Regions from separate parts of the Streptomyces sp. NPDC046900 genome, predicted to be linked through region 3. Evidence: riboswitches for the same ligand, from Rfam matches in the RefSeq annotation. Region 3 holds a riboswitch; each other region holds the start of a gene.

Region 1 (5,343 bases), on a different contig from region 3:
CCCGGCACCGCGTGCCGCCTCCCGCGGCGCGAACCGGTCCCGGCGCCGTCCCCCCGCGAGGCGTTCCGCACTGCTGACGGTCGCCGTACCGTCGGTGTGCGTGATGGGAGTCGCCGGGATCGCCGCGGCGTCCGTCGGCACCGGCGGAGAGGACACCGGCACGACGAGCGCCTCCGCCGCCACTCCGGTGAAACCGTCCGCCGCCAACATCAAACTGGACTCGCAGCTCCAGAGCCTCTCCGCGGGCGCGAACGACTTCGCCGACCGGGCGAGCCGCACGCAGGAGCGCATCGACCTCAAGGCCCAGCAGGCGGCCGAGCTGAAGAAGGCGGCGGCGGAGGCGGCACTCAAGGAGCGGCTGCGTCCGAAGTTCGTCCTGCCGGTCCTGCAGAAGGGGCTCAGCGCCTACTTCGGGCAGGCGGGTATCAACTGGATGTCCGTGCACACCGGTATCGACTTCCCGGTCTCGTACGGCACGACGGTGATGGCCGCGACCGACGGCACGGTCCGCACGCAGTGGAACAGCGCGTACGGCAACATGATGATCGTGACCGCGAAGGACGGTACGGAGACGTGGTACTGCCACCTCTCCAGCTACCGGGTCGCGAGCGGGACGACAGTGAAGGCCGGCGATCCGATCGCATACTCCGGCAACTCGGGCAACTCCACCGGACCACACCTGCACTTCGAGGTGCGGCCGGGCGGGGGCGCCGCGGTAGACCCGCTGCCGTGGCTGCGCAGCCACGGGCTGGACCCGACCTGACCCGCCCCCCGCCGGGCCCCCGCCGTTCGGCGAGGGCTCCCTCTTCGGACCCGCGGACTAGAGCTTCTCCACCGGCGCATACCGCAGCAGCAGCCGCTTCGGCTTGGTCTCCCCGAAGTCGATCGTCGCCTCCGCGTTGGCGCCCGTGCCCTTCACCCCGACGACTGTGCCCAGGCCGAACTGGTCGTGGGTGACACGGTCTCCCACCGCCAGGGAGACGACCGGCCTCTCCGTCGCACCGCCCCGCCTGGTGGCGAACCCGGACGCGCCTGCGGCCGAGGACCGCGACCGGGAGGACGACAGCGAGGCCGCCACACCCGAGAGCGGGCCCGTCGGCACGGAGGCGGAGATGGCACCCTTCCGCTTCCAGTCCACGTGCTGGTCCGGGATCTCCTCCAGGAAGCGCGAGGGCGGGTTGTACGAGGGCTGGCCCCAGGCGCTGCGCATCGCCGACCGCGTGAGGTACAGCCGTTCCCGGGCACGGGTGATGCCGACGTACGCCAGGCGCCGCTCCTCCTCCAGCTCCTTGGTCTGGCCGAGCGCGCGCATGTGCGGGAAGACGCCGTCCTCCATGCCGGTCAGGAAGACCACGGGGAACTCGAGGCCCTTCGCGGTGTGCAGGGTCATCAGCGTGATGACACCGCCGCCCTCTTCCTCGTCGGGGATCTGGTCGGAGTCGGCGACCAGGGCGACCTGCTCCAGGAAGTCGGCCAGCGTGCCGCCCGGTGCGGCGGCTCCGGCGGCGCCCTCGCCGCGCTCCTGCTCGAACTCCAGGGCCACGGCGGCGAGTTCCTGGAGGTTCTCGATGCGGGTCTCGTCCTGCGGGTCCGTCGAGGCCTGCAACTCCGCCAGATAGCCGGTGCGTTCGAGGACGGCTTCCAGGACGGTGGCCGGTCCCGCGCCGGACTCCACGATCGTCCGCAGGTCCTCCATCAGCGCGTTGAACCGCTTGACCGCGTTGGTCGAGCGGGCCGCCATGCCGTACGCCTCGTCCACGCGACGCAGCGCCTGCGGGAAGCTGATCTTCTCCCTCTGGGCCAGGGCGTCGATCATCGCCTCGGCACGGTCGCCGATCCCCCGCTTCGGCACGTTCAGGATCCGCCGCAGCGGCACGGAGTCCTCCGGGTTCGCCAGCACCCGCAGATACGCCAGGACGTCCCGGACCTCCTTGCGCTCGTAGAAGCGGACGCCGCCGACGACCTTGTAGGGCAGGCCGACGCGGATGAAGATCTCTTCGAAGACACGGGACTGGGCGTTCGTGCGGTAGAAGACGGCGACGTCGCCCGCCTTCGCCTCGCCCGTGTCGGTGAGGCGGTCTATCTCCTCGGCGACGAACTGGGCCTCGTCGTGCTCGGTGTCGGCGACGTAGCCGGTGATCCGCGCGCCCGCGCCCGCGTTGGTCCACAGGTTCTTCGGGCGGCGGGACTCGTTGCGCTCGATGACCGCGTTGGCGGCGCTCAGGATCGTCTGCGTGGAGCGGTAGTTCTGCTCCAGCAGGATCGTGGTGGCGTCCGGGTAGTCCTCCTCGAACTGGAGGATGTTGCGGATGGTCGCGCCGCGGAAGGCGTAGATCGACTGGTCGGCGTCACCGACGACGCACAGTTCGGCCGGCTGCAACTCGTCCTCGCCGGGCGGTACGTCCACGGGGTGCTCACGGGTGCCGACGAGCTCCCGGACGAGGGCGTACTGGGCGTGGTTGGTGTCCTGGTACTCGTCCACGAGGACGTGGCGGAAGCGGCGGCGGTAGTGCTCGGCGACGTCCGGGAAGGCGCGCAGCAGGTTCACCGTCGTCATGATCAGGTCGTCGAAGTCGAGCGCGTTCGCCTCGCGGAGCCTGGACTGGTAGAGCGCGTACGCCTGGGCGAGGGTCTTCTCGAATCCGTCGGCGGCCTGCGCGGCGAAGTCCTCTTCGTCGATCAACTCGTTCTTCAGGTTGGAGATCTTGGCGCTGAAGGACTTCGGCGGGTACCGCTTGGGGTCGAGGTCCAGATCGCGGCAGACGAGCGCCATCAGCCGCTTGCTGTCGGCCGCGTCGTAGATCGAGAAGGAGGATGTGAAGCCGAGTTTCTTGCTCTCCCGGCGCAGGATGCGGACGCACGCGCTGTGGAAGGTCATCACCCACATCGCGTTCGCGCGCGGGCCGACGAGGTGCTCGACGCGCTCCTTCATCTCGCCCGCGGCCTTGTTGGTGAAGGTGATCGCGAGGATCTGCCCGGGGTGGACGCCGCGCTCGGCCAGCAGATGGGCGATGCGGTGCGTCAGCACACGGGTCTTGCCCGAGCCGGCGCCGGCCACGATGAGCAGGGGGGAGCCGGCGTGCACAACGGCCGCGCGCTGGTTCTCGTTGAGCCCCTGGAGCAGTGCCTGGGGGTCGATGACCGGGCGGGGCGCGCCGTCCCTGTAGTACGCCTCACGGTCCGGGGGTACGTCGAAACGCCCGCCGAACAGATCGTCCGGAACCGGTTCCGGAGCGTGATCGTCCTCGGGTGGCGGGGGCTGCTCCTCAGCGGCCGGGGTGGCCTTGAGGTCCGCCAGGAAGCTGTCGTCAAAGAGGCTGCTCATCGCTCTCCGAGTCTAGGCCGCCCGACCGACAACCGACCGCCGCCCGGGAAACACACCGGCCCGCCTGGGCTCCCCGACGGATGATCTTCCGAATTCGGCCACAAGGACTCCGTCACCTTCCGGGATCGATCGGTCACCAGCGGAAACGGATCGCATGGGGCGGACATGCCTGCCCAGGGCCCCGCTCGAGCCCGTGCGGACAGGAAGACGACACCCCTCCGGCAGCCGCGTCAGGAACGAGTCAACTCATCACAGACCTGCCCATATTGACCACGGGCCGACGGATTCATGAGCCAGGTCACGAAAATGTATCGGGCATATCGAACATCAACCTTCACACGGACCACATCAGTTGGCTACCGTTCCCGGCGGGCCGTACGACCCCCACCGGCGAAGGTCGCCGGGTCGCGCGGCTTCCGCCGAGTCCGGTGCGCCCTCGCGGCAGCCGGAGCCGGGGACCCACCCGATCCCGGGGTGAATCGGCCGACCGCCTTTCGGGGCAAGGCCGTAGGGCACGCCTTCCGAACCACCCGCCCGAACCCGACAGCTAACTCGGTAGGCGGAGTACGGAAGGAGTCGCCTCCCATGGCGCCGCACCGCAAGGCCCGCCCCTCAGGCACGCGCATCGCAGGCATACGGACCCCCGCCCTCGCGACGGCGGCCCTCACCTCCGTGGCCCTGCTCTCCCAGACGGCCAACGCCGCGCCCTCCACCGACGGCAAGCCGAGCATCGAAGAGGTCGAGAAAAAGGTCGACGACCTCTACCGCCAGGCCGAGTCGGCGACCGAGAAGTACAACGCCGCCAAGGAGAAGACGGCCGGCCAACGCAAGCGCGTCGACACGCTCCTGGACGACGTCGCCAGACGCACACAGAGCCTCAACGAGGCGCGGGACAAGCTGGGTTCGTTCGCCGCCGCGCAGTACCGCACGGGGGCGGCGGCCCCCGACACGGCCACGCTCCTGCTCGCCGACTCGCCCCAGGACTACTTCGACCAGACCCAGTTGATGGGCCGGCTCACCAGTCGCCAGAAGCAGGCGGTCGACGAGTACACCACCGACCAGGCCGCGACGATGGACAAGCGGCGCGAGGCCACCCAGAGCCTGCAGACGCTCACGGAGTCGCAGCAGACCCTCAGGTCGAGCAAGACGACCATCCAGACGAAGCTCGCCGCCGCACGGAACCTGCTCTCGGATCTGACCGCCGAGGAGAAGGCGCGACTCGCCGCGATCGAGCAGAAGAAGCAGGAAGAGGCTCAGCGCCAGGCGGAAGAGCTGGCACGGCAGCAGGCGGCACAGCGAGAGGCCGCGCAGCGTCAGGCGGCTCAGCAGAAGGCGCAGTCGAGCACGCCGAGTACTACGACCGGTTCGACGGACACGTCCGCCACGGGCTCCTCGAACGCGACGAAGGCTGACCAGGTCCTGGCGTTCGCCCGGGCCCAGATCGGCAAGCCCTATGTGTGGGGCGCCACCGGACCGGACTCGTACGACTGCTCGGGGCTGACCCAGGCCGCTTGGAAGGCCGCCGGGGTGTCGCTCCCACGCACCACGTACGACCAGGTGAACGCCGGCACGACGGTCTCGCTCACCGACGCCCAGCCCGGTGACCTGATCTTCTTCTACGACGACATCAGCCACGTCGGCATCTACATCGGCAACGGCATGATGATCCACGCCCCGAAGCCCGGCGCGTACGTCCGCGAGGAGTCGGTCTACTACGGCGGCGCTTCGATCATCCACAGCGTGGTGCGGCCCGGCTGAGGCCGGTTTCCCTTTCCGGTACGGGGCACGCGCGCGTGGGGTTGTTTTCGGCCCTCCCGCGCGCGTGCCCCGTACGCATCGCGCGTGTGCGTCCCTAGCATCAGGCGCATGTCAGGCACCTCCGAGCTCCGCACCTGGTGGACACAGCGTCCGCCCGCCACCGGGGCCGCCGTGATGGCGACCGGCATCCTGTCGGTCGGGCTGCATCTGACCGGGTACGGGGTCCTCTCCCGTATCGCCCTCGCCTTGACGGCCGCCGC
Region 2 (4,651 bases), on a different contig from region 3:
TCTGGGAACGCCCATCGACGACACCTCGGCCAATGACGTGATGGCGCAGTTCATGCATCTCGAGTACCTGGATCCGGACCGGGACATCTCGCTGTACATCAACTCCCCCGGCGGATCGTTCAGCGCGATGACGGCCGTCTACGACACGATCCAGTACGTCGGCTGCGATGTGGAGACGATCTGTCTCGGCCAGGCGGCGTCCGCCGCGGCCGTTCTGCTCGCCGCGGGCACGCCGGGCAAGCGGTTCGCGCTGCCGGGCGCACGCGTACTGATCCACCAGCCGTCCCTGCCGGAGCCCATCCAGGGACAGGCCACCGATCTGGCCATCCAGGCCGAGGAGCTCATCCGCACGCGCAGGCGGCTGGAGGAGATGCTCGCGCGGCACACCGGGCAGAGTCCCGAGCGGATCGCAGCCGACATCGAGCGGGACAAGATCCTCGACGCCCCGGCTGCGGTGGAGTACGGGCTGGTCGATCGCATCATCCCGAGCCGCAAGGCGTCGCGCACCGCGCCCGGCGCGAGGTGAGCCGTCGATGCTGCCGCCCGAACTGCCTCCGCTGCCCCCGCTGACCCGTGCGGAAGCCGAACTGATCGACCGTTACCTCGACGTGGTCGACCTCGTCGGCCGCATCAACCCCGCGCACTCCGGGGACACCTACGGCTCACTGCGCGCCGCCCAGGCCCTGGTCGGCAAAGCGGTGGCCCTGCGCGAGGCCCTGGCGCTGATGCACCAGCGCGGGGAGAGCGAACTGCACGGCCGCACGCTCGCCCGGGCGCTGCGCGTCCTGGACGGCGAACGCCGCGCGGCCCGTGTCACGGTGCCTCCCGGACCGGACGACTGAGCTGATGGATCGGTGCGGATGCGGGGCCGGCCTGAGCGACGGCTCCGCCGTCCTCCACCGCCGCGCGGGACGGCTGGCTGACGGGTAGTGACTGGTGCGCGGGGGCGGGGCAGTTGACTGGACGGTCGCCGCGCACCGCGCATCGGGCGGCGACCCCTACCCCTTTACCGCGGCTCAAACGCGCCGAACGGGTTACCCACACTCGGAGTAGACGTCCATGATCCCAAGGGCCCGCGAGGCATGCGCAACGCGCTTGCCCTTGGGCCAGGATGAGGTGTTCCACCGCAGGTCCGGGCCTCGTCCCACCCCTCAACGCGGCCCGAACAAAGGGCTGTCCAGCCGAACGGGTGAGTGGTGAGTAATGCCACAAACCACCGGTTCCATTGTGTTTTTTGGACACTCGTGAGTGAAGATCCCTTGCTGACGACAAGCCCCCGCCACCACGGCGGGGCGGTCCGGGCGGACGCCGAATCCTGCCGCCGCCCGGATGACGGGTCGACAGAAATGGATCGGCAGGAGTGGAGGACCCAGCAAGGCGGGCCGCCGGAGAGATCCGGGCGGTCCTTGGGGTGAAGCCGCGTGAGCGGCCGGGCTACTTCGCCAGCCCGAATCCGACAGGACATCCTTCACAGGCGGCTGACGAAGGGTTGCGCATGACTGCGCTCAATCGTGTCCCGTCGCTGCTGACCCGGGCCGGCACGGCCTCGGCTCTCACTCTCGCCGCCGTCGGCGGCAGCATCGTGGCCCCCGGCCTCGCAACCGACGCCGCCGCCGCGGCTCCGGCTACCAAGGCGCTGCAGATCGCGGCGTCCAAGAAGGGATCGCCGTACCAGTACGGTGCCACCGGCCCGCGCCGCTTCGACTGCTCGGGGCTCACGGTGTACGCGTTCAACAAGGCCGGCAAGAAGCTGCCCCGCACCGCCGCGGCACAGTACAACAAGACGCGCCACATCTCCGCGTCGCACCGCAGGGCGGGAGACCTGGTGTTCTTCCACTGGGGCCGCAGCGTCTACCACGTCGGCATCTACGCCGGGAAGGGAAGGATCTGGCACTCCCCGAGGACCGGGGACGTAGTGAGGCTCCAGAAGATCTGGACGAAGAGCGTGTGGTACGGACGGGTCAGCTGATTCGACCTGCGGGGTGGCGGCACGGCGCGCCGCCACCCCGCCGGGGCGTGCGCCGGGTCGAATCGGTTACTTGTTCACCATGGCCGACCCACTACCTCACCAGGATCGGAACGAGACACCCCTGGAGCGCGCCGACCGCAACTTCTCCGAGTTGCTTCAGGAGCTGCGGGTCACCCAGACCGGGGTGCAGATCCTCTTCGCGTTCCTGCTGACCCTCGCCTTCACCTCGCGCTTCCCGTCCCTCGACACGGTCCAGCGCATCACGTACGTCACCACCCTCCTGCTGGCCGTGTTGGCCGCAGCCCTGTTCACCTCGCCCGCGGCGCTGCACCGCACCCTCTTCCAGCAGCGTGTGAAGCCCTCCGTGGTGCGGATCTCGTCCCGCCTCGCCGCGCTCGGGCTTGTGGTCCTGACGCTGGCGTTCACCGGGTCGGTGCTGCTGGTGGTGGACGTGGCCATGGGTCGCATCGCCGGTATCGCCGCCAGTGCGAGCACCTTCCTGGTCTACGTCGGCCTGTGGCGTGTCATGCCGCGGATGGTCCAGCGCACGATCACCGATCACCGGACGACGGACCAGGCGGACGGCCGGGACACCCCCGGGCCCTCTCGCTGACGTGCGGCCGCCGGTCCCGCCCGGGGCGACGAGACGACACGGCGCCGAGTGCGCCGGCCGGGTCTCAGGGGCCCTGCTGGCCGCCCGCCGCGACCGGCTCCACGGGTGCGGCCCACGGCAGTTCGATCGCGACCGTCTTGCCGCCCTCGCGGGTGGGCCGCACGCTCAGCTTGCCGCCGTACTCCGCGGCGAGCCAGCGGATGATCACCATTCCGCGGCCGTTGTCCTGTTGCACGGCCGCGGGCAGGCGTTTGGGGAAACGCGGGTGGCTGTCGGTGACGGCGATGCGCAATAACTCGTCCCGGTCGAGGACGACGTCCACCGTGAACGTGGGTGACTGCCCCAGGGTGTGCTGGACGGCGTTCGTGGCGAGTTCGGACACGATCAGCCGTACGGTGTCGGCGACTTCGGCGTCGCCCGGCAGTCCCCATTCGATGAGAATGTCGGAGACATATTTCCGGGCGGCGGAGACCGAGGCGGGATCGCTCGGCAGAGTGACGGATGCTTCCTGATGATCTGCCATGGCGACGTCGTCCCTTTCCCACGGGACCGGAGTCCGACACGAGGGGTTGGTTCGAGTAACGGTTCCGGACTTGGTGCTGCTCGCCAGCCTGCCATCACCTGGCCCCTGTCGGGTGCGATCCCCCGAGATATGCATATATCTGTCGCCCAAAGCGGTGAACTCTCCGACGACCGACCGTATTTGGGCGACCCCGGGGCTCATCCTCTACCGTCGCCGTGAAAACCGCGCGCCATGCGGAGGGAGTCGGCCATGCAGTACGGACCAGCGGTGCGCCGCCGCAAACTCGGCGCCGAATTGCGCGACCTGCGCGCCCGGACGAGGCTCACGAGCGGTGAGGCAGCCGCCCTGGTCGGCTGGCACCAGTCCAAGGTGAGCCGGATCGAGACGGGTGCCAGCGGGGTCAAACCGGCCGACGTGGGCCGGCTGCTGGACGCGTACGGTGTCGAGGAGCCCGAGCTGCGGGAGCTGCTGCTCATGCTCGCGGGCTCGGAGGACGGCGGCGGGCGGCAGAACTGGTGGAACGCCTACCGCGGGGTGTTGCCGCCGACCTACCGCGATTTCATCAGCCTGGAGTCACAGGCGAGCGGGATACGCACGCTGGAGACCTCCGTGGTGCCGGGGCTGCTCCAGACGCCCGAGTACGCCCGGGCCGTGACCTGGGCCGCCGTCGGCGGCCTGGAGGACGACAAGCTGGACGCCCTGGTGGAGGTGCGGCTGGCCCGGCAGGACGTGCTGCGCGCCGATCCGCCGCTGAGCCTGTGGGCGGTTCTGGACGAGGCGGTGCTGCACCGGGAGGTCGGGGGTCCGAAGGTCATGGCGCGCCAGCTGCAACGGCTCCTGGACGCGGCCAGACTGCCCCAGGTCCGGCTCCAGGTCCTGCCGTTCGCCGCCGGGGCGCATATCGGCGTTACCGGACCTTTCGTTATCTTCTCATTTCCGAGCAGATCTGATCTGGATGTAGTTGTTCTCGACCACTTGACGAGTAGCCTCTACCTGGAGCGGAAAGAAGACCTCCAGGCCTACAGCGAGGCCTTCAACTCCCTTCGGATCCACGCCCTTTCCCCCGAGGACACGTTGGATTACATCGCCGCGTTGGCCGGCGACGCATAAGGAGTCACCATGTCAGCACTGCCTCGACACATCCCTTCCAGCACCTTGCTGCACGGAGTGCGGTGGCTGCGCAGCAGTCGCAGCACGGGAATGAACAACTGCGTCGAGACCGCTCTGCCCGGCCCCGGACGCTGGTCCGGCCTGGTGGCCGTGCGCGACTCGAAGAACGTGAGCGGACCCGCCCTGGTCTTCGGCCCCGACGCCTGGAAGGAGTTCCTGACCGAACTGAGGTGATCACGTTCCTGCGACTCGGTAGCAAATCGGCCAATTTCGAACCGCTTTCCGAGTCACTTCCGTAGCAATTCCTCCCCCACTCTCTTCGTACGAGCTCGTAGGCATCACCCGTACGGCGCGCGAGGCACGGCCGTTTCGCCGACTCACGGTCGCGTTTCGCCGATCACCCCCACGGCGTGCTCGATCTGACCGTCGGTGAGGT
Region 3 (5,343 bases):
CCTCGGGTGCGAGCCGTCCGGTCCGGTCCACGCCCTGCCCGAGCCGGACGATGGTCATCCGCCGGTCCAGTTCGCGGAGTTCGCCGGTGGCCGGGTCCGCGTCCGCGACCAGGAGCCGGATGGAGTTCGTACCGCAGTCGACGGCGGCGACGCGTGTCACTTCTCGTCCTCCTCATCTTCGACGGGCTTGGCGGCGAACCAGCCGGTGCCCGACGTCTCCACGTCCCCCTCGTCATCGGACGGCGCGTCCGCCGGCGTCACGCACGAGCCCTTGCGCCACCACTCGGGCAGCATCGCGATCGCCTCGTCGCCCAGCGGATTGACGCCCGGTCCCGCGACCAGGGAGTGCGCCACGAGCACGTGCAGGCACTTCACCCGGTCCGGCATGCCGCCGGCGCTCGGGAAGCCCTCCAGGACCTCGATGGCGTCACGGCGGGCGATGTAGTCCTCGTGTGCGGCGCGGTACGCGGCGGCCAGTTCGGGATCGGTGGCCAGGCGCTCCGTCATCTCCTTCATGACGCCGTTCGCCTCCAGCGTGCCGATCGCGGAGGCGGCGCGCGGGCACGTCAGGTAGTACGTCGTCGGGAAGGGTGTGCCGTCGGGGAGGCGCGGCGCCGTCTCCACGACGTCGGGCTGTCCGCACGGGCACCGGTGCGCGATCGCGCGCAGCCCGCGTGGGGAGCGCCCGAGCTGCTGCTTGATGGCCTCGACGTCCGCGTCCGTGGGCTCGGTGCGCGGGGTGGGCGGCGGGGGCATGTCCATGGCTGTCTTTCAGACTGTCTTTCTCATCGGTGCGCTGGTTCGTCCGGTCACTGGGTCAACGGGCGCAGCGGCTCTCGGGTTCATGGTCGGCTCGTCGGTCGCGGTCGCTCTCCGGCGCGGGTCGGGACGGCGCTTCACTTGTCCATCGGTTCACGACGGTGCATCGGTTCGCGTCCGCTCTGCCGTCCAGGATGCCAAGTCGAGGAGGGTGGCTCAGCCGTGCAGGGCGCATCGGCGGTTCTCCCGCCGGAGGGTTCGGCGCGGCGCCGCCGTTCACGGCTTGTCGGCCTTGTCGACCCCGTCCCAGATGTTCACGTACCAGGGGCGCGCCGCCATCGCACGGTCCGCGCGTGCCCGCTTGGCGGCGTCCGGGTCGATCACGATGTAACCGGTCTCCCCGGGCATCACATAGTGCAGCCGCAGCCGGATCTGCTGCTCCGCGTAGGCGTCGTCCTGCCAGCGGGCCTTGAGGTCGCGCAGCTGCTCGACCCGCTCCCGGGCCTGCGCCTGCTGCCGCTCCAGGTCGGCGATCTCGGCGCGCTGGGAGACGTACTGCCTTATCGGGTAGGCCAGCGCCAGGACCAGTGAGCACAGTACGAGGGCGAGCAACGCGGCCCGGCCGGTGAGCCGGGAGCGCCGCGCCTGCCGCTTGGTCTGGGAGCGGTAGACCCGGGCCGCCGTCTGCTCCCCGAGCAGCCGCAGCCTGGTCGCGGTGGAGAACCGGTCGCCGTCCTTCCCGGCCATGTCTCCCGCCTCCCCTTCATACGTGCGTACGTCCCCGCACACGGTACGGGACCGGGTACGGGGACGTACGGACGACCGGCTAAGGCGTTGTCAGCGCACTCAGCCCTTGAAGCGCGGGAAGGCGCTGCGGCCGGCGTACACCGCGGCGTCGTCCAGGATCTCCTCGATGCGCAGCAGCTGGTTGTACTTGGCGACGCGCTCGGAGCGGGCCGGGGCGCCGGTCTTGATCTGGCCGCAGTTGGTGGCGACGGCCAGGTCGGCGATGGTGACGTCCTCGGTCTCGCCGGAGCGGTGCGACATCATGCACTTGAAGCCGCTGCGCTGGGCCAGCTCGACGGCGTCCAGGGTCTCGGTCAGCGAGCCGATCTGGTTCACCTTCACGAGCAGGGCGTTGGCGGTGCCCTCCTCGATGCCGCGGGCGAGGCGTTCGGGGTTGGTGACGAACAGGTCGTCGCCGACCAGCTGGACCTTGTCGCCGAGCTTGTCGGTGATGACCTTCCAGCCGGCCCAGTCGTCCTCGAACAGCGGGTCCTCGATGGAGACGAGCGGGTAGGCCGCGACGAGCTCCTCGTAGTACTCCGTCATCTCGGCGGCGGAGCGCTCCTTGCCCTCGAAGAGGTACTTGCCGTCCTTGTAGAACTCGGAGGCGGCGACGTCGAGAGCCAGGGCGATCTGCTCGCCGGGGACGTACCCGGCCTGCTTGACGGCCTCGAGGATGAGGTCGAGGGCCTCGCGGTTGGAGCCGAGGTTCGGGGCGAAGCCGCCCTCGTCACCGAGACCGGTGGACAGGCCCTTGGTCTTCAGCACCTTCTTGAGGGTGTGGTAGACCTCGGCACCCCAGCGCAGGGCCTCCGAGAAGGACTCCGCGCCGATCGGGGCGATCATGAACTCCTGGATGTCCACGTTGGAGTCGGCGTGCGAGCCGCCGTTCAGGATGTTCATCATCGGCACCGGCAGCAGGTGCGCGTTCGGGCCGCCCAGGTAGCGGAAGAGCGGGAGGTCGCTCGCCTCGGAGGCGGCGTGGGCGACGGCGAGGGAGACGCCGAGGATGGCGTTGGCGCCGAGCGAGCCCTTGTTGTCGGTGGCGTCCAGGTCGAACATCGCCTGGTCGATCAGGCGCTGCTCGGTGGCGTCGTAGCCGACGAGCTCCGGGCCGATCTGCTCGATGACGGCGAGGACGGCCTTCTCGACGCCCTTGCCCTGGTAGCGGTTGGGGTCACCGTCGCGGAGCTCGATGGCCTCGAAGGCGCCGGTGGAGGCGCCGGACGGGACGGCGGCACGACCCGTGCTGCCGTCGTCGAGGCCAACCTCGACCTCGACCGTGGGGTTGCCGCGGGAGTCCAGGATTTCCCGGGCTACGACGACGTCGATGGACGGCACGAGCATCTCCTTCATGGATGTGACGCTGAGAGTGCGGGGCACCTTGCGACTAGAGCCTATCCGTCCCGGGTGGGCGGCCAGCCGACCGACCGTCCAGGACAGGGTGACGGTACACATTGTTCCTACTCGGAACAAAGAAGGAGAGGAAAGCCCGGTGAAAATCGCACGGCGCGCAGGCAAAAAGGCCCCGCTCCGGTGCGTACGGGGGAACACGCACCGGAGCGGGGAGCCCGTGGGGACGGGGGTGGATCTCACGTGACCCCCACGATGGAGGTCACGTCTGGGGGGACCCTGTGAGCCGGCTGCCCGGCAGCTGTCACTTCAGGTGCAGCTGCTGACCCGGGTAGATGAGGTCGGCGTCCTTGACGATGTCCTTGTTCAGCTGGAACAGCTTCTTCCAGCCGCCCTGGACGTGGTGCTTCGCGGCGATCAAGCTGAGGCTGTCACCCTTGACGACCTTGTACTCGCCGTCGCCCTTCTTGACCTTCTGGCCGGTCGGGGTGGTGACCGTCTTCTGGGGAGCCGGGCGCTGCGCGGAGCGGTTGGCCGTCTGCTCGCCGGTCGAGCGAGTGGTCGGGGTGCTCTTCGCGGACTTGTTCGTGGAGGCCGCGGCGCCGTTGTAGGGGGCGCTCGACAGGCCCTTGCCGCACACCGGCCAGGCGCCCTTGCCCTGGCCTGCGAGGACCTTCTCGGCGACGGCGATCTGCTGAGCCTTGCCGGCCAGGTCCGCACGCGCGGCGTAGGCGGTGCCACCGTAGGCGGCCCAGGTGGAGTTCGTGAACTGCAGGCCACCGTAGAAACCGTTGCCGGTGTTGATGGCCCAGTTGCCGCCGGACTCGCACTGGGCGACGGCGTCCCACTCGGCCGAGGTGGCGGCCGAGGCGTTGCCGGCCGCGAGCAGCGGAGCGGCTATGGCGGCGCCGGTGACACCGGCGAGCGTGACGGCGCGAGTGGCCTTGGACGGGCGGCGGTGCTTGCCCTTGCCGGAACACAGCATGGTTCGATCCCCTCACCGACGCCTGCGAGGTGAGCTGTCGGGTTCGGGCCGGTTGAGTTGCCCGGCCGCGCACGACGTGGTGCGCGGCTTCACCCCGAGCCGTCCCGGTCAATGTCCGGGCGCGGCGCTTACCTTGGGTCCCCCGCTCCTGCCTACGGCGCTTGACGCGTCGACTGTTCCCACACGGCCGCTGGCAGGATTCGGCGTTGCGACCGTGGGGGCCCGCTGTGGCGAGCGGACACGACCGTAAGCAGTCGATCCGCGGAATTTCAAAGACGATCAGGGCTTATGAGACTCATATCTCACTCTCGCCAAACCAGACATTCGCCACGAACCAGGGCATGAAGTCCCCTGGAACGGCAAGGCAGTTCACTGCTGCCCGGCGTCGGGCTCGGTACCGATCTCAAGGTTCTGACCGGGGAGAATGAGGTCCGGGTCGGCGCCGACCGTCTTCTTGTTCGCGTCGTACAACGTGGCCCATCCGCCCTTCAGGTCAAGAGAGTCGGCGATGGCCGTCAGATTGTCCCCGGGCCGGACGGTGTACGAGTCGTCGGCGGCGTCGCGCCCGGCGCTGGAGCCGCGCGAAGCATGCCGGGCGGCCGAGTCGCCCGCACGGTCACCCGCCGCACTCTCGTCGGCGCTGCTCCCGCGATGACGACCGGCCCTCGAAGAGGTGTCGCTCTGCCCGGACTTGTCCGACTCGTCGCTCTTCGTCGGTTCAGTGGACGCGTCGCCGTCACCCTGAGACCCCGCCGATCGGGAAGCACCCTTGAAGGACTCCTCACTCCCTCCGGAGGAAGGTGACGAAGAGGAGGAGGCGGACGAAGAAGGCGATGAGTGCCCCGAAGTGGTCGATCCGGACGACTCGGACAGTCCGGAGTCCATGCCGTAGCCGGAGGAGGAGCCGCCGTCGGAGGATTCGCCCGCGAGGCCGGTGTCGACGTGCGCGGAGGCCGAGTCCTCACTCAGGCCGGCGACCAGACCGCAGGCGGACCAGGCGGAGACGCCCTGGTCGTCGAGGATCCTCTCGGCGACGGCGATCTGCTGGGAGCGGCTCGCCTGGTCGGCCCTGGGGGCGTAGTCGAGGCCGCCGTACTCGTCCCAGTCCTGCTGCGTCAACTGGAGCCCGCCGTAGCGGCCGTTGCCGGTGTCCGCGCTCCAGGAGCCTCCGCTCGCGCACTCCGCGACCCGGTCCCAGGTGGTACCGGAGGCCGCGCTCGCACCGGTGGCGCCCAGCAGTGGAATCACGATCGCTGAACCGGTCACCCCTGCCGCGACAAGGAGAGCCGGAGCCTGGCGGGGGCGACGGTGACGGCCGTTCCCGGAGAGCATGCGCTTGCCTTTCACACGACAGCAGGGACCGGCGCGACGGTTGAGGCGAATCGTCGCGCTGCTGCGTGAAGGTAGCGCCAGGCGATCACTTGTCACAAGTTAATGCAGCGCAGATCACGTGAAGATCA
Region 4 (5,343 bases), on a different contig from region 3:
CCTACGGCACGGCGTTCGAGAAGCTGACCGCGCTCGCCTACCCGGAGGGCCACCCGTACCACCACACGCCGATCGGGTCGATGGCGGACCTGGACGCGGCCACCCTGGAGGACGCGCGGGCCTTCTTCCGCACGTACTACGCGCCCAACAACGCCGTGCTCTCGGTCGTCGGTGACATCGATCCCCAGCAGACGCTCGCCTGGATCGAGAAGTACTTCGGGTCCATCGCCTCCCACGACGGCAAGCCCGAGCCGCGCGACGGCTCGCTGCCCGACGTCATCGGCGAGCAGCTGCGCGAGGTCGTCGAGGAGGAGGTCCCGGCGCGCGCCCTGATGGCCGCCTACCGGCTTCCGCAGGACGGTACGCGCGCGTGCGACGCGGCCGACCTGGCCCTCACCATCCTCGGCGGCGGCGAGTCCTCCCGCCTGTACAACCGGCTCGTCCGGCGCGACCGTACCGCCGTCGCCGCCGGATTCGGCCTGCTGCGGCTGGCCGGAGCGCCCTCGCTGGGCTGGCTGGACGTGAAGACGTCCGGTGACGTCGAGGTGCCCGTCATCGAGGCGGCCATCGACGAGGAGCTCGCCCGGTTCGCCGAGGAGGGCCCCACGGACGAGGAAATGGAGCGCGCCCAGGCCCAGTTGGAGCGCGAGTGGCTGGACCGGCTGGGCACGGTCGCGGGCCGCGCCGACGAACTGTGCCGGTACGCCGTGCTGTTCGGCGACCCGCAGCTCGCCCTGACCGCCGTCGGGCGCGTGCTCGAGGTCACGCCCCAGGAGGTGCAGGAGGCCGCCCAGGCCCGGCTGCGGCCGGACAACCGCGCGGTGCTCGTGTACGAGCCGGTCGCGGCCCAGGCCGAGACCCCGGAAGGCGCCGAAACCACCGACGAGACCGAGGAGTCGGCGAAGTGACCGAGCTCGCGACCATGGACTTCCATCCGCAGCCCCAGCCCGGCGAGGCCCGGCCCTGGGCGTTCCCGGCGCCCGAGCGCGGCACGCTCGGCAACGGCCTGACGGTACTGCGCTGCCACCGCCCCGGCCAGCAGGTCGTCGCCGTCGAGGTGCTCCTCGACGCGCCCCTGGACGCCGAGCCGGCCGGCCTCGACGGCGTCGCCACGATCATGGCGCGTGCCTTCTCGGAAGGCACCGACAAGCACTCCGCCGAGGAGTTCGCCGCCGAGCTGGAGCGCTGCGGCGCCACCCTCGACTCGCACGCCGACCACCCCGGCGTCCGCCTCTCCCTGGAAGTGCCCGCCTCCCGTCTCTCGAAGGCGCTCGGGCTGCTCGCCGACGCCCTGCGGTCGCCGGCGTTCGCGGACAGCGAGGTGGAGCGCCTGGTGCGCAACCGCCTCGACGAGATCCCGCACGAGATCGCCAATCCTGCCCGGCGCGCCGCCAAGGAACTGTCCAAGGAGCTGTTCCCGGCGTCCTCACGGATGTCGCGCCCGCGCCAGGGCACCGAGGAGACGGTCCAGGGCATCGATGCCGCCGCCGTCCGCGCCTTCTACGACCGGCATGTGCGCCCGGCGACGGCCACCGCCGTCGTGGTCGGCGACCTCACCGGGCTCGACCTCGACGCGCTTCTCGGGGAGACCCTCGGCGCCTGGACCGGCGCACCCGCCAAGCCGCGCCCCGTGCCCCCGGTGACCGCCGAGGACACCGGTCGCGTGATCATCGTGGACCGCCCCGGGGCGGTCCAGACGCAGCTGCTGATCGGCCGCGTGGGCGCCGACCGCCACGACCGGGTGTGGCCCGCCCAGGTGCTCGGCACCTACTGCCTCGGCGGCACCCTCACCTCGCGTCTGGACCGGGTCCTGCGCGAGGAGAAGGGCTACACGTACGGAGTGCGGGCGTTCGGCCAGGTGCTGCGCTCCGCGCCCGACGGCACGGGTGCCGCGATGCTCGCCATCAGCGGCTCCGTCGACACGCCGAACACCGGCCCGGCGCTCGACGACCTCTGGAAGGTGCTGCGCACGCTCGCCGCCGAGGGGCTGACCGACGCCGAGCGGGACGTCGCCGTGCAGAACCTGGTGGGTGTCGCGCCGCTCAAGTTCGAGACCGCGGCGGCCGTCGCGAGCACGCTGGCCGACCAGGTCGAGCAGCACCTCCCGGACGACTACCAGGCGAGGCTGTACCAGGCGCTGTCGGCCACGGGCACGGTGGAGGCCACGGCCGCCGTCGTGAACGCGTTCCCGGTCGACCGGCTGGTGACCGTCCTGGTGGGCGACGCGGCGGCGATCGAGGAGCCCGTCAAGGCGCTGGGTATCGGCGAAGTGAGCGTCGTACGGGCCGAGTAGAGCGACGCCGCGCGCCCGCGAGGCGCAACCCCGTGCGATCGCGACGTGGTTGAAAGACGGGCGCGCGTCGCACGGCGGGGACAAGAGGGCCCTGGTGCCTCTTCCGGCACCAGGGCCCCACTTGTGTGCTGTTTGTCCGTATTGCCATAGAGGTTGCCTCTCTGCCCTGTGGGATGCACTACAAACGCTCTGTTCGGTTTGGTGATTGAAAGACCGTCCTCTTAGCGTCTCTCAGGCTGTCCGTCGGACAGTGCGTCGCACCCGCGGCGCCGGACAGCCATCGCCGAGTCCCCGTACGGCGCGAGCCAGGGGAGCCGGGGACCCACCTTTCGTGGCCGCCTACGCGGCCGACGGAGCCCGCTGTCGCCGCCCTCGTGGCCTGGCGGGCACAAGTCCCTGGGGTGAATCGGGCACACGCCCGTAGGAGACCTTCCTGCTCCGAACCCGTCAGCTAACCCGGTAGGCGAGAAGGAAGGAAAGGACCAGCCACTTCATGGCGTTCACCTGCGCCACCGGGAAGCACCGGCGGCCGAGCCGCGTCATGCGCACGACCACCAACGCCGTGGGCGTCGCGGCGCTCACCACCACCGGTGTCATCGGCGCTCTGACCACTCCGGCGCTCGCCGCCGGCGACCCCGTCCAGCAGACCGGCCTGATGCAGGCCGTCACCCTCGGCGACTCGGTCGCCCAGAAGATCGACGCACAGGCCGCCGCCCAGAGGCAGGCCGCGGAGCAGAAGAAGGCCGAGCAGGCGGCGCGTGTGCGTGCCACGGTGAAGGCCGCGCAGGAGCGCGAGGCCAAGGAGCGCGCCGCCCGCGAGGCCGAGCGCCGGCGCCTGAACGCGTATGTGGCGCCGATCTCCCACTCGTATGTCTCGACCGGCTACAAGACCGGCGGCTCCCTGTGGTCGTCCGGCACCCACACCGGCATCGACTTCCACGCCGGGACCGGCACGCCCGTGCACGCGGTCGGCTCCGGCACCGTCGTCGAGACGGGCTGGGGCGGTGCGTACGGCAACCAGATCGTCATCAAGATGAACGACGGCACCTACACGCAGTACGGCCACCTGTCGTCGATCGGTGTCTTCGTGGGCGAGACGGTCACTCCGGGCCGGCAGATCGGCCTGTCCGGGGCCACCGGCAATGTCACCGGGCCGCACCTGCACTTCGAGGCCCGTACATCCCCGGAGTACGGCTCGGACATCGACCCGGTCGCCTATCTGCGGTCGCACGGCGTGAACGTCTGACGACCCGCCCGAAGCAGGCGCGCACCCTTGGAAGGCCCCGGCTCAGCAGCCGGGGCCTTCCTCTTTCGAACTGCTGTCTGTCCAAAAAATATCCATGGATTCCGGCCCGCGGTCGGAAATTCCGGTCCGCTGCAATAGAGTCGGTTGAACACGTCAATCGGCGACGTTTCGCGGGGATTAAGGCGGAGGTCGGGCATGCGTATTCCGGCGCACTCGGTATGCACGGCGATCCGTGATGACATCGTCGCGGGTGTCTACGAGCGCGGCAGCCGGCTCACCGAGGAGCTTCTCGCGCGCCGGTACGGCGTCTCCCGCGTCCCCGTGCGCGAGGCGCTGCGCACGCTGGAGGCCGAGGGGTTCGTCGTGACCCGCAGGCACGCGGGCGCGTGCGTGGCGGAGCCCACCGAACAGGAGGCCGCCGACCTGCTGGAGATGCGGATGCTGCTGGAGCCGCTGAGTGCCGCGCGGGCCGCGCAGCGCCGCACCGAGGCCCATCTCAAGGTGCTGCGCGGCCTGGTCAGACTGGGTCAGGAGCGGGCCAGGAAGGGCGGCAGCGAAGATCTGCGCTCCCTGGGCGGCTGGTTCCACGAGACGCTGGCGCAGGCCTGCGGAAGCCCCGCGCTGACCTCCACGCTGGCCCAGCTGCGGCACAAGATCTCTTGGATGTACGCGGTCGAGGCACCGGCCGGCCCGGTGGAGTCCTGGGCGGAGCACGGCGGCATCGTGGACGCCGTCGCACGCGGGGACAGCGAGCGGGCGCGGGCCATCACGGCCGTGCACACCGAGCGTGCGACCGCGGCACACCGGCTGCGCATTCCCGGCACGACGGACCGGGCGGAGCGCGTGAGGACTTCGCAACATGCCGTAAACATGTCGGGACTGCGTCATTAACATGGGCGACGTATACAAAGAGAGAGATATTCGGCAGGGACTTATTCAAGCTGCCTTTTTCCGCGCGCACGGAAATCCGGTGCGTGCGATATCTGTGCGACTTGCGCGCTATTTGATGTGACCTGCCGAATTTCCTGCGCGGCCGGAGGCGGTGCGGGGGCGGCATGGTTGTGGAACACCGCACCGGGTGACCGTGCGAGGGTGCCTCGCGCACGATGGCGGCCGCTCGGCCGGGACCGGGGTCTGGGCGCCCGGTGAGGGCAAGCCCGAGAAGCCGCGCAGACGGGTGCCGTGAACGGGTGCGAACACGACGGAGCCGCGTCCGCCCGAAGGCCGACGCGGCTCCGCCGTGTGATGCTCTGCCCGAAGGGTCAGACGGTCTCGGGAAGCTCCTCGAGGCCATCGGCGACCAGCTTGGCCAGACGGTCCAGCGCGGCGTCCGCGCCCTCCGCGTCGGAAGCGAGGACGATCTCCTCGCCGCCCTGGGCGCCCAGTCCGAGAACCGCGAGCATGGACGCGGCATTGACCGGGTTGGTGCCCGCCTTGGCGATGGTCACGGGGATACCGGAGGCCGTGGCTGCCCGGACGAAGATGGAGGCGGGGCGGGCGTGGAGGCCCTCGGCCCAGCCGACGTTGACGCGGCGCTCAGCCATGTGATGCTGCCCTTCAGGTGTTCAGGGTTGTCTAGACCAGTGTTCCATAAGTCGAGCGCGCCCAGAAAGAGGGCGGCGGACGGCCCGTGCGCGGTGCGGCCAGGCTCCCTCAGCCTGCCTCGCACCGCTGTCGGACGCGAGCCTTACTCTGGGGCGCATGCAGACCTCGTCGGACCGGCACGAGTACCCCGCCCACTGGGAGGCCGACGTGGTGCTGCGCGACGGCGGCACCGCGCGCATCAGGCCCATCACCGCCGATG

The links. A riboswitch is a leader RNA that binds a small molecule or an ion and turns the genes downstream of it on or off. The one in region 3 is predicted to bind cyclic di-AMP.
Positions count from the first base shown of each region.
Region 1: linked by a shared signal. The riboswitch ahead of ABZ904_RS36350 (NlpC/P60 family protein) and the one ahead of ABZ904_RS26800 (transglycosylase family protein) in region 3 are both predicted to bind cyclic di-AMP.
Region 2: linked by a shared signal. The riboswitch ahead of ABZ904_RS11660 (C40 family peptidase) and the one ahead of ABZ904_RS26800 (transglycosylase family protein) in region 3 are both predicted to bind cyclic di-AMP.
Region 4: linked by a shared signal. The riboswitch ahead of ABZ904_RS03410 (M23 family metallopeptidase) and the one ahead of ABZ904_RS26800 (transglycosylase family protein) in region 3 are both predicted to bind cyclic di-AMP.

Region 1 is NZ_JBEYXD010000059.1:24,872-30,214, forward strand. Features, by position in the region: gene ABZ904_RS36340 (M23 family metallopeptidase) at 1-763, shown strand, start outside; gene pcrA (DNA helicase PcrA) at 821-3,325, opposite strand; cyclic di-AMP (ydaO/yuaA leader) riboswitch at 3,733-3,902, shown strand; gene ABZ904_RS36350 (NlpC/P60 family protein) at 3,911-5,083, shown strand; gene ABZ904_RS36355 (tellurite resistance/C4-dicarboxylate transporter family protein) at 5,192-5,343, shown strand, end outside.
Region 2 is NZ_JBEYXD010000008.1:225,052-229,702, forward strand. Features, by position in the region: gene ABZ904_RS11650 (ATP-dependent Clp protease proteolytic subunit) at 1-526, shown strand, start outside; gene ABZ904_RS11655 (hypothetical protein) at 534-842, shown strand; cyclic di-AMP (ydaO/yuaA leader) riboswitch at 1,297-1,492, shown strand; gene ABZ904_RS11660 (C40 family peptidase) at 1,496-1,969, shown strand; gene ABZ904_RS11665 (DUF6328 family protein) at 2,049-2,582, shown strand; gene ABZ904_RS11670 (ATP-binding protein) at 2,647-3,105, opposite strand; gene ABZ904_RS11675 (helix-turn-helix transcriptional regulator) at 3,355-4,215, shown strand; gene ABZ904_RS11680 (DUF397 domain-containing protein) at 4,225-4,449, shown strand; partial or broken gene ABZ904_RS11685 (aminotransferase class I/II-fold pyridoxal phosphate-dependent enzyme) at 4,593-4,651, opposite strand, start outside.
Region 3 is NZ_JBEYXD010000031.1:2,754-8,096, forward strand. Features, by position in the region: gene ABZ904_RS26780 (Ppx/GppA phosphatase family protein) at 1-160, opposite strand, end outside; gene ABZ904_RS26785 (DUF501 domain-containing protein) at 157-762, opposite strand; gene ABZ904_RS26790 (septum formation initiator family protein) at 1,036-1,506, opposite strand; gene eno (phosphopyruvate hydratase) at 1,606-2,892, opposite strand; gene ABZ904_RS26800 (transglycosylase family protein) at 3,203-3,883, opposite strand; cyclic di-AMP (ydaO/yuaA leader) riboswitch at 3,888-4,053, opposite strand; gene ABZ904_RS26805 (transglycosylase family protein) at 4,253-5,215, opposite strand.
Region 4 is NZ_JBEYXD010000002.1:277,620-282,962, reverse strand. Features, by position in the region: gene ABZ904_RS03420 (pitrilysin family protein) at 1-908, shown strand, start outside; gene ABZ904_RS03415 (pitrilysin family protein) at 905-2,293, shown strand; cyclic di-AMP (ydaO/yuaA leader) riboswitch at 2,565-2,773, shown strand; gene ABZ904_RS03410 (M23 family metallopeptidase) at 2,787-3,539, shown strand; gene ABZ904_RS03405 (GntR family transcriptional regulator) at 3,735-4,430, shown strand; gene ABZ904_RS03400 (HPr family phosphocarrier protein) at 4,802-5,083, opposite strand; gene ABZ904_RS03395 (GNAT family N-acetyltransferase) at 5,241-5,343, shown strand, end outside.